DNA from 2 places in the Thermodesulfatator atlanticus DSM 21156 genome. Region 1 is predicted to be linked to the other one. Evidence: riboswitches for the same ligand, from Rfam matches in the RefSeq annotation. Region 1 holds a riboswitch; the other holds the start of a gene.
The links. A riboswitch is a leader RNA that binds a small molecule or an ion and turns the genes downstream of it on or off. The one in region 1 is predicted to bind cobalamin.
Positions count from the first base shown of each region.

Region 2: linked by a shared signal. The riboswitch ahead of H528_RS0104950 (dihydropteroate synthase) and the one ahead of H528_RS0100965 (TonB-dependent receptor plug domain-containing protein) in region 1 are both predicted to bind cobalamin.

Region 1 is NZ_ATXH01000002.1:9,821-15,223, forward strand. It holds gene H528_RS0100960 (putative bifunctional diguanylate cyclase/phosphodiesterase) at 1-1,372, opposite strand, end outside; cobalamin riboswitch at 1,724-1,962, shown strand; gene H528_RS0100965 (TonB-dependent receptor plug domain-containing protein) at 2,073-3,935, shown strand; gene H528_RS12075 (adenosylcobinamide amidohydrolase) at 4,032-5,237, shown strand; gene H528_RS0100980 (hypothetical protein) at 5,234-5,403, shown strand, end outside.
Region 2 is NZ_ATXH01000009.1:7,222-12,624, reverse strand. It holds gene fbp (fructose-1,6-bisphosphate aldolase/phosphatase) at 1-532, shown strand, start outside; cobalamin riboswitch at 1,101-1,305, shown strand; gene H528_RS0104950 (dihydropteroate synthase) at 1,398-2,294, shown strand; gene H528_RS0104945 (ASKHA domain-containing protein) at 2,304-4,184, shown strand; gene purK (5-(carboxyamino)imidazole ribonucleotide synthase) at 4,355-5,403, shown strand, end outside.

The DNA.
Region 1 (5,403 bases):
TCTGCTTTTCAATTTCGAAAGGTCGTGAGAGTGTTTGTCTCAGTTTTTCAAGGTATTTAGACAACTCGTCAAGAAAAGAAAACTTAATGGTTACAGCAAATTCGTCAGCTCCCACCCTACCTACTATTCCCTCTCGACCCAAAAATTCTGTTAGACGTCTCGCAATTTCTTTCAGAATTTCATCTCCTTTGATATGCCCCAAAATTTGATTGATTTCAGAAAAGTGTACTATGTCTGTGACTATTATAGCTAGTTTATGATTTTTGTTTCCATTGAACCGGAAAAATTTTTCTACAGACCTAAGAAAACCTCTCGCGTTAGGAAGTGAAGTTATTTCATCTATGTAAAGTTTATATTCTAAGTTTTTCTGATATTTAAGACGTTTAAAGGTCACGCTTAGATCTCTACTTATCTCTTGAAGAATCTGGATTTCGTCAGGTAAAAAGTAATTTTTTTCCTTGTGATACAGAAAAAGAGCTCCGTATAGGTCTTTTTCGTCATGAATTGGCACTACCGCGATAGAGTTAAGACCGTGTTTTTGTAGAAATTCCCTTAGGGAGCCTAAATTTTCATTTTTCGACACTTCGTTAATGACTATTGGTTCTTTACTTAAGAATTTCTCAAGATATGGTTTAAGATTTCCTCTAAAAGCGTTTAAAGATTGAGGAATTTCTTTTAACCGGGGGTGATCTTCAGGAAATCCCCCCACAAAGATTAGTTTTTCTCCTTTAAGACGTCCTATCCATGCTAGACTGAGGCCAAGGTTTTCTACCATGGCTAGACAGAATTTTTGGGCAAGATCCCGTTCCGTTAAATCCTCTGCGGAAAGGAAAAAGTTTATCTCCCGTAAGGTGGCCAGAAAACGGGCCTGACGTTCGGAAAGCCATAGGCTTTTTTGCAAGTCTCTTATAGATAGATAATAAAATTCTTCGGCTAGCATGACCCCTAAACATTCAAAAAAACGCGCCAAATTGGCTTTTAGCGCTAAAAAATCGGTTTTTTCTAATTTATCCATAAAAAGATCTCTTATTTTTAAAAGGGCTGCCATGAAGACAGAGAGTCTGACACCGTTACGGTAATGTAGATAAGCTACATGATGCAAACGAGCCCAAAACTCTTTGCTGAAGGGATTACGCAAGGCATCCCTAAAAAAAGAGGTCCACCTATCTATAAATTCGTTATAGGCCTCGGGGTTGTCCAAAATCTTGTGGAGTATTTTTTGAGCCTCTACGTCTTCCTGAACATATTCATAAATGCTCATCCATATTTCTTTAAAATCCAGCAAATCTGCCAGGGATTGAAATTCGTTCAACTCTTTTGGACTGGAAAAACCGAACTTTTTAAGACACTTCATAATATTTTTAGCGGTCATGGCACCTCTCCCATTTAGAATAGTATTTATTTCTGTGAGACCTTTGCAAAACATCTTTTCTTAATGCCCATTCAAGGATCCGTTCCTATTTTTCGTTCCAAAAAATGGGAACGGATCCCTTGCGCTTGTGCTGACAACACTGGTCCCAACAATTTTGCAAAGATCTCTTTTGTATGTATTTATTTTTGTATGAATCGGATATTTCTATGAAGTCCTATAGCTTCTCTTAAAGGAGTTATTGGTTTTCAGAGGTGCTACTGTGTAAGTCCGCTACCATTTTTCTCATCTCTTAAGCTGAACTTTGCTCATAAAATTCTAGGGTAGACAGCTGTAGGCTATTTTGGTAATAGAAATTTTTGTTCCTTTTCGGGTGTCGGGAAGTCCGGTGAAAATCCGGCGCTGGCCCGCAACCGTAACCGGGGACGAAAGCCGCTAACCCGTTATGGCGAGTAGCGAGTAGCATTTTTACCACTCGCCAGGACGGGTGACAGGCCACTGGGGCTGGAGGCCAGAGGGTCGAAGGCCCTGGGAAGGCGCGGCGAGTAGGATGATCCGGAAGCCGGGAGACCGGCCCGAAAAGGCCAAGGAAGCGGAGCTTCGGGGCTAACTGCTCCGTTTCCGAAAAGGCCTATTCCCCTGCCTTTTTCGGAAACACCTCCCGAAGCTCCCTTCTTCAAAAAAATTTGAAGGAGGGAGTGTTATGAAGAAGTCCTGGGTTTTAGGTACTTGGTTCTGGGTGTTTGGTTTTGGGTGTTTGTTGCTTGGGGTTTTGTTTTCGGTCTTATTTTCCGGGCAAGTCCTTGCCGAAGAAGCAACTCCCCTTGGCGAAGTAGTGGTCACCGCCACGAGGACCCCTGAAGCCCTTGAGAAGGTGCCTTCAAGTGTCACGGTTATTACCGCAAAAGAACTGAAAGAAAAGGGCATTGAGACGTTAACCGACGCCCTGCGCGAGGCCCCGGGCCTAAACATCCTGCAAAACGGCTTTGGGGGCCTTGCTTCCACCTTTTTGCGTGGCGCGGAAAATGGCCAGAGTGTAATCCTCATCGATGGTGTTCCGGTTTATGATCCAAGTGGCACGGCTAAAGGTGATTTTTCTTCCTTTATCCCACATCTTTCCGTGGACGAGATCGACCGCATAGAGATCGTGCGCGGGCCCCAAAGTGTGCTCTACGGTTCAAACGCCATGGCCGGGGCCATAAACATCATCACCAAAAGGGCGCAAAAGACCGGCGCCTTCCTCGCGGGAGAATACGGCTCATATCGCACCTTTTTTGAAAGGGCTTCCTTTAACCTTGCCAGAGAAAACACAAGCCTTTCCCTTAGCCTCAGCAAAAAGGACAGCAAAGGCATGACCAAAATGCTCTCTGAGCCAGATACCGACGCTTACCACAACGGAAACGTGGCTGCCAAGCTAACCCATGCCTTTAACGAAAGGCTCGCATGGGGGGCCTCTTTTCTTTTTTCGCAGGCTTCCCACGACTTAGACGGTGGGAACCAAAAAGAAAAGAATAACCTTGGCTTTTTCAAAACTAATCTTGACTGGCAGGTAACCCCTCAAATCAAACAGCACCTTGATTTTTCTCTTAGCTCTACCCGCCGCGAATATGACCAGGGGGCAGGTGGCCTTTATAAGGGAAGGCTTACCCGCTTTTCCTGGCAGAGCGAATTTTTGCCGAAAGAACCAGCAAAATTCATCGCAGGTTTTGACTACCAAAAAGAAAAGGCCGAAATCGACTCGCCGTGGGGAGCGCCTTTTGACGAAACAGCATACGAATGGGCACCTTTTGCCGAGGCCATTTTAGATTTAAAAAAGGCTGTGCTAACCCTTGGTGTGCGCTACACCAAACACGAAACCGCAGGAGACAAAGTTACCTACCGCGTGGCGGCAGCAGCTTTCCCTGTGGAAAGTATCAAGCTTCACGCAAGTTACGGCACGGGCTTTCGCACCCCAGGCCTTTTTCAACTTTACGACCCCTCTTACGGAAACAAAGACCTTAAGCCTGAAAAGTCCTGGGGTTATGATGCCGGGGTTACCTTTTACGCTCCTGACCAGAAGGCTTCCCTGGACCTTACTTACTTTTATAACAAATTTGAAGACATGATCGATCTTTATCCCCCTTATCCTCAACCTGGATGGTGGAACGGGAAATATATAAATTTAACAGGCTATACCAAAACTTACGGGGTAGAAGCCACGGCTGAAGTGCGTTTGTTTGAGTGGCTTAAGCTTTCAGCCGCCTACCAGTGCCTTTCTGCCAAAAAAGCAAACGACGAAGACTTAGACAGGCGCCCCAGGAACAAGGCCAGCCTGGCTGCGACTTTCTATCTGCCCGAAGAGAAAGGCTCGCTTACCTTCCGTGGTCTTTACGTAGGACGCTACAAAGACGGTTCTCACGAAATGGGCAAATACTTTGTGGCCTATCTCTCAGGCATCTATAACGTAAATAAGTCGCTTAGCCTTTCTGCCCGGATAGATAACCTCTTTGATAAAGACTATCAGGAAGTTTACGATTACAAGACCCCAGGCCGCAGCATTTACGTAGGGCTTTCTTACCGTTGGTAACGCCAATTAGAGCTCCCCTGGGCAGAAAAGGCCCATGGGGGCTTTTTTTATTTTTTTACCTTTTATTAAGCTTTCAAAAAATTCTGGAGATACCACATGGCCTACGTGAAAATCGCTACACCCTATCCCGGGCTTGAGATATATCGAGGAGAAAAAGTCATTTACGCCGCGCTTAAAAGCCCGCACCAGGTAATTTCAACCTGTCGGGTAAACGGCGGCATACGTTCGGACATCTCCTTTGTGGCCAACCACCAGGCCTGTGAACCAAAGCCTTGCCACCCAGAGGCTCATAAAAAGTGTCTGGCCATCCGCGACCCCCTGGCCTACCATCGCTTCATCTGCGAATACCACGGGCTTTTGCCGGAAAAGACCGTGCTCCTTGGCACCGCGGCCAACATGACCATGGCCGGCCTAGCCAGGGAAAGCTTCCCATTGCCTGACGGGGAAGAATTGCTTGTCTTTTGCCTGGTAACCGCCGGGGTTGAGACCAATGCCGGCCGCGCCGGAGACCCTTCCCAGGTCTGTGAATGGGAAGGAAGATTCCACAAACTTTCGGAGAAAGCCCAAACGGCCTCTGAAAACCAGGGCACCATAAACATCATGGTCTTTATGAACCAGGAGCTTGCCCCCTGTGCCCTGGTTAGGGCGGTGAAGATGGCCACTGAGGCCAAGACCTCGGTGCTTGAAGAGCTCCACGTGCCCTCGCGCTACTCAGAAGGCCTGGCCACAGGGACAGGCACCGATCAGATCGCCATCGCCTCCCTTAGGACCGATCGCAAGCCCCTGCGTGGCGCCGGCAAACACGTAAAGCTAGGGGAGCTCCTGGCAAAAGCCGTGCGCGCGGCCCTTTTTCAGGCCCTTTCTCTCCAAAACAAACGCACCAAGGAGACCATCCGCTACGTGCCAAGGCTTCTGGAACGCTTTGGCCTTGGCGAGGAGGCCCTGCTTTCAGCCCTATCCGCGCACTTAAGCCCTGAGATATACGACTGGTTTTTGCGCAACAAATACGCCCTTTTAAGTGATACCGGGCTTGTCGCCCACGTGCTTTCCTACGTGCACCTCTGGGATCAGGTGCGCTTAAGGCTAATCCCCAAGGACATGCAGGCCGAAGTCCTCCTTGACCAGGCCGCCCTTGTCGCCTGCGCCCTGGCCCAGCGCCGCAAAGATTTTTACCTCCTGTTTAAAGAACTCATCCCCTATCAGGACGACCCCAGAAAGCTCCTGATAGCGGCCCTGGCCAGGGGATTTTGCGCCAAGTGGGAAAACGAACTCGGCAAGACCACCGGGGTGGTTTCCCTGTGAGGTCTAACGCTTACGCCGAAAGTATTGACACTTCTGCCAAGCCCCTTTTCTTGCTAAAGAAGACCCTGGCAGGCTTTTTCTTTTTGTTTTTGATTTGTGCCTGCGCAAGGGATCCTGTATCCTTTAGGGCGCGTTTTACCCCGCTTGGGCTTGAGGTCTCAGGCCT
Region 2 (5,403 bases), on a different contig from region 1:
CCGCAATAGAGACCAAGAAATCGCTGCGGTGGCTTCAACCCAAAAACTTTCTTTAATGGCTGGGCGTTACGTAGGTAAAGACGATCCCGTATTGATCGTTCGTTGTCAAAGTGGCTTTCCCGCAGTGGGTGAAGCCCTTGAGCCTTTTGCAAGACCTTGGCTAGTAGAAGGTTGGATGCGCGGTTCACACACAGGCCCTCTTATGCCAGTCTCCTTTAAAGAGGCCAAACCCACTCGTTTCGATGGTCCTCCTCGTGTTGTTGCTGCTGGTTATCAGTTGTGTAATGGAAAACTGGTAGGTCCTAATGATCTTTTTGATGATCCTGCCTTTGATGATGCTCGTAATCGCTGCGCAATTCTTGCTAATCAGCTTCGTCGCCAGGGTATTTTTGAACCACACCGTCTTCCGCCTGAAGAAATGGAATACACCACCCTTCCCAAAGTCCTTGAGAAACTTAAGGATCGCTTTGTTGACATTGGTGAGCCTGAAGCCAAGGCTCCTGGAACAGGCACCGGCGAAATCCACGAATAAAGGAAGGGGGCTTGGCCCCCTTTTCTTTTTCCGTCACTCCCAACCCCCTTATCATGCATTGCGAGTGCCTTTGACAATATTATTGGTAGCAAATTTATCCCACAAAGCATCTTCGCGAGGCTTGTACTCCCGCGCGATCCCGGCTACACCATCATCACAAGGCGTGCGATTCGTACGCCGAAGTGATCCCATGAGATTGCTTTGGTCGCTTACGCTCCCTCGCAATGACAGAAAAAGAGGCCCTAGCAATAACCGCTAAAATGTCAGCGCGAGGAGGGCTGTTAAGGCCGACGAAGCGATCTCTCTACCGAGCACAGTGAGGGAGCTAGATTGCCTCGCCTCGATTGCAATGACATGTTCAAGTGCCATCTGTTTTGTGCTTTCGGAGTTCAGGATCCGTTCCCATTTTTCGGAAAGAAAAATAGGAACGGATCCCCACAACGGGGCTTGAGAAAAAGAGCAGGTCCCTGGCCGGTCCCCGCAGCGCTTTTTCATGTTTTGTTGTGGCAATCGCTTATGACCGTTAACAAATCGTATTGACTTAAAATGGTTTTCAGTAAAAATTAAGTTGAACAACAGGGCCCTGGGTGCTCCTATTGGAGATAATCGGGAAGTCCGGTGGAAGTCCGGCGCTGGCCCGCAACCGTAACCGGGGACGAAAGCCGCTACCCACCCTTGGGGACAAGCCACTGGGGCCCACAGCAGGCCCTGGGAAGGCGCGGCAAGTAGGATGATCTGGAAGCCGGGAGACCGGCCCAGGGTTTGAGTTTTGTAGGGCTTCGAGGCTTAAGGCCCTGCAAAGGGGATTTCTTCCCTTTGTGCCTCCTCGAATGCCCTCCCAAAAAATACTTTTAAGGAGGGTTTTATGTCTCAAAAAGTCGTTTGCATTGCAGAATCCATTAACATTATGGGCAAAAGAACAGGCGCTGCTATGAAGGAGCGCAATCCCGTTCCCATCCAGGAAATGGCCAAGGAAGAAACAGAGCTTGGGGCAGATTATCTTGACCTAAACATAGGCCCGGCCAAAAAAGACGGTCCGGACCTTGCTGCCTGGATCGTAAAAGTCGTAGAAGAAGTGGTTGATACTCCTCTTTCCCTTGATACCACTAACCCTGACGCCTTGATTGCCGGGATTAAGGCCTCGAAAAATCCTGCTGGCATGCTGATGAATTCCATCTCAGCCCAACCTGAACGCATGGAAAAGCTCATCCCTTTTGCTGCGGAAGTGGGTTGCGACGTGATCGCTCTTCTCTGGGGGCCAGAGGGTATGCCCCGCGATGCCAATGAGCGGGCAGCTATGGCTGTGGACCTTATCATGGCCATGAATGAAGCAGGTATTCCTAATGAAAAAATCTGGGTGGACCCCATTGGCACACCCATTACCCTGGGAGCTGATCAGATACTTGAAGGGCTCAATTTTCTGGCCATGCTGCCAGATATTGCGCCGGGATGTAAAAGCACGGTTGGCCTTTCAAACGTATCAAACGGGGTGCCCCATCACCTGAGGGGCTATCTTGACCGGGTTTATCTCATGATGCTCATGAAATACAACATTTACTCGGCTATTTTGAACGTATATGACAAAGAGCTCGTTGAAATTGCCAAAGGAAAACACCCTGAGTGGGTAAAACTTGTCCATGACATCATGGACGGAGATGAGCCAGACCCGGCTTCGCTTTCTCCTAAAGAGCTCGAAATTTACAAAACCACTCGTGTGCTCACAGGAAAGACCATCTTTTCTGAATCCTGGCTTGAGCTTTAGGAGGTAAGCATGCCAAAGATTACGTTTCTTCCTGCGGGGGTAACAGTTGAAATCCCTGAAGGTGAAACTGTTATCCGCGCAGCCATGAAGGCGGGTATTCATATTAACGCTTCCTGTGGTGGCGCAGGAGTCTGCGGCAAATGCCGTGTGTTTTTAGAAGGAGGAGAGGTGGAAGGGGAGCCTCTCCCCGAAGGCGGGTATAAGGCCTGCACGTTAATTCCCAAAAGCGATTTGGTAATTCGCGTACCAGTTGAAAGTGAGGTTGACCGAAGAGCCCTTTTGCGCCCGGCAAAGAAAGTGGCAAGTTCCTGGCTTGAAGCTCGCGGGCCTGCCAAAGTGAGCATATCCCCTGTAATGCAAAAGATTCATCTTTCTCTTGAGCCCCCAAGCATTGAAAACAATATGCCTGATCTGGCTCGACTTGAAACAGGAATTCTCAAAGAACTCTCTGCAGAAGAAATAGACATAAACTGGAAGCTCCTAAGAAAGCTGCCTTACGTTCTTCGTGAAAAAAACTTTGATGTCACCGCTTGCGTTTTCAAAAAAAATACGCCACGACTCCTTGATGTTGTGCCAGGTGATACCACCTCGCGTCATTTCGCCATAGCCGTTGACATAGGCACCACCACGATTTGCGCAGAACTGGTTGATTTGAATTCAGGAAACGTTATTGGCTCTACTTCAGATTACAACCCACAAATCAGCTATGGTGAAGACGTAATCAGCCGCATTGAATTTGCCCGTAAAAAAGACGGATTAAAGATACTTCATGAGCGGGTGGTGGAATGCATTGCCAAGCTTTCTCAGGAACTTTGCGGTAAACACGGGGTTAAGCCCGAAGAAATTGCCCATTATTCCTTTGCAGGCAACACAGTTATGAGCCATTTTCTGCTCATGCTTGAGCCACGATTCTTGCGCGAAAGCCCTTATGTGCCGGTAGCTGCCAAATTTCCCGTGGTTCCTGCTAAAGAGCTTGGCCTTCCAGCCGGAGACCAGACCATTACAACCCTTGCTCCGTGCGTGGCAAGCTACGTGGGTGGAGACATTACCGCAGGGGTGGTGGCCACAGGCATGGCCAAGGAGAGCCCTTTAACGCTTTTTATCGATATCGGCACCAATGGCGAAATCGTGGTGGGGAACCAGGACTTTCTAGCCTGCGCAGCGTGTTCTGCTGGGCCTGCCTTTGAGGGCGGGGGGATTAAGCACGGCATGCGCGCAACCACCGGGGCCATAGAGGCCGTGCACATTGATCCAGAGACCCTTGAGCCCATGATCCTTACTATTGGCAATAAAAAGCCAAAAGGGATTTGCGGCTCGGGTATTATTTCGCTTCTGGCAAGCCTTTTTATCGAAGGCATTATTGACCAGTCTGGCAAATACCGTCGCGACCTTGACAACCCGCGCATAAGAGAAGGCCGCGAAGGCTATGAATACGTGCTTGTTTGGGCAGAAGAGTCTGCCACAGGCGAAGACATTGTTTTTACCGAAGCAGATATTGATAATCTCATCCGCGCCAAAGGGGCCATGTTTTCAGGGTACCAAACGCTTCTTGAGTCCGTTGGCCTTGAAATAGGCATGGTTGAGCGGGTTATTCTTGCGGGAAACTTTGGCAGTTTTCTTGATCTTGAGCAGGCTATTATTATCGGGCTTTTGCCGGACCTTCCCAGGGAAAACTTTTATTTTGTGGGCAACAGCTCGCTTCTTGGGGCCCGCATGGCAGCCCTTTCTCAGGAGGCTCTAGCGGAGATGGAACAAGTTGCCCAGATGATGACCCACTTTGAGCTTTCTGCCCATCCTGGTTACATGGACTACTACGTTTCAGCTCTGTTTTTGCCTCATACCAATCTCGACCTTTTCCCAAGCGTCAAAGAACTTTTGCAAAAAGAATAGCTAAACAGGCCAGGGAGAACACCCTGGCCTGTTTTGTAAGTGCGGTGGTGCTTACAACGCTGATACCGACGATCTTTCAAAGTTCTCTTTTGGTTTTTTTAAGAAGGTTGTATAAAGTTTAGGCAAGAATCCGAAATTGTTACCAACTTGGGAAAAATAAAAGGAGCTACATGAAAAATATTAAAACAATTGGAATACTCGGTGGGGGACAACTTGCACGTATGATGGTCCTTGAGACCAAAAGACTTGGTTTTGATTTTTTAGTCCTTGATCCCACCCCAGCATGCCCCGCGGCTCAAGTAGGAGCCAAGCAAATAATCGGAAGCTTTAAAGACCCTGAGAAAATAGCTCTCCTCGCGGAAAAAGTAGATGTGATAACCTTTGATATTGAACACGTAAATACGCAAAAGCTTAATGAACTCGAACAGCAAGGTGTTGTAATAAGGCCGTCTCCCAAGATTCTCGATATCATCCAGGACAAACTCAAACAGAAAATGTTACTCAAAGAAGCCGGGATTCCCATACCCCGATTCTTAAACCAAGAAGACTTAACTCAGGCGGCCAAACTGTTGGGGTATCCCTTTGTACAAAAATTGAGACACGGGGGATACGACGGCCAGGGAGTCCTGGTCATTAAGAGCGAAGAAGATCTAAAAGACGCTTTTAAAGAGAATTTCTACGTAGAAGAAGCCATCGCCATTGAAAAAGAAATTGCCGTTTTGGTGGCAAGATCTCCGCAAGGCGAGATAAAAGTTTATCCCGTAGTGGAAATGCTATTTGACGTTCGTGCTAATATCTGCGATGAAGTCCTTTGCCCCGCACGCATAGATGAATCTTTGGCCGCAAAGGCCCAGGAAATAGCTTTTCAGGTGATTGAGGCCTTAGGAGAAGGTGCTGTTGGAATTTTTGCCGTGGAAATGTTTTTGAGTAAAGAGGGCGATATCCTGGTAAACGAGATTGCCCCAAGGCCACACAATTCTGGCCATTTTACCCTTGATGGTTGTATTACTTCTCAGTTTGAACAACACATCAGGGCCATAGCCGGACTCCCTCTAGGCGCTACTGATCTTTTGATCCCCACCATGATGATAAACCTTTTGGGCGAAGGCCAGGGAACGCCTGTGATAGAAGGCTTCGAAGAGGCGCTTTCCCTGGAAGGCGTGCACATACATCTTTATGGCAAAAAGGAAGTTAGGCCTTTTCGTAAAATGGGGCATGT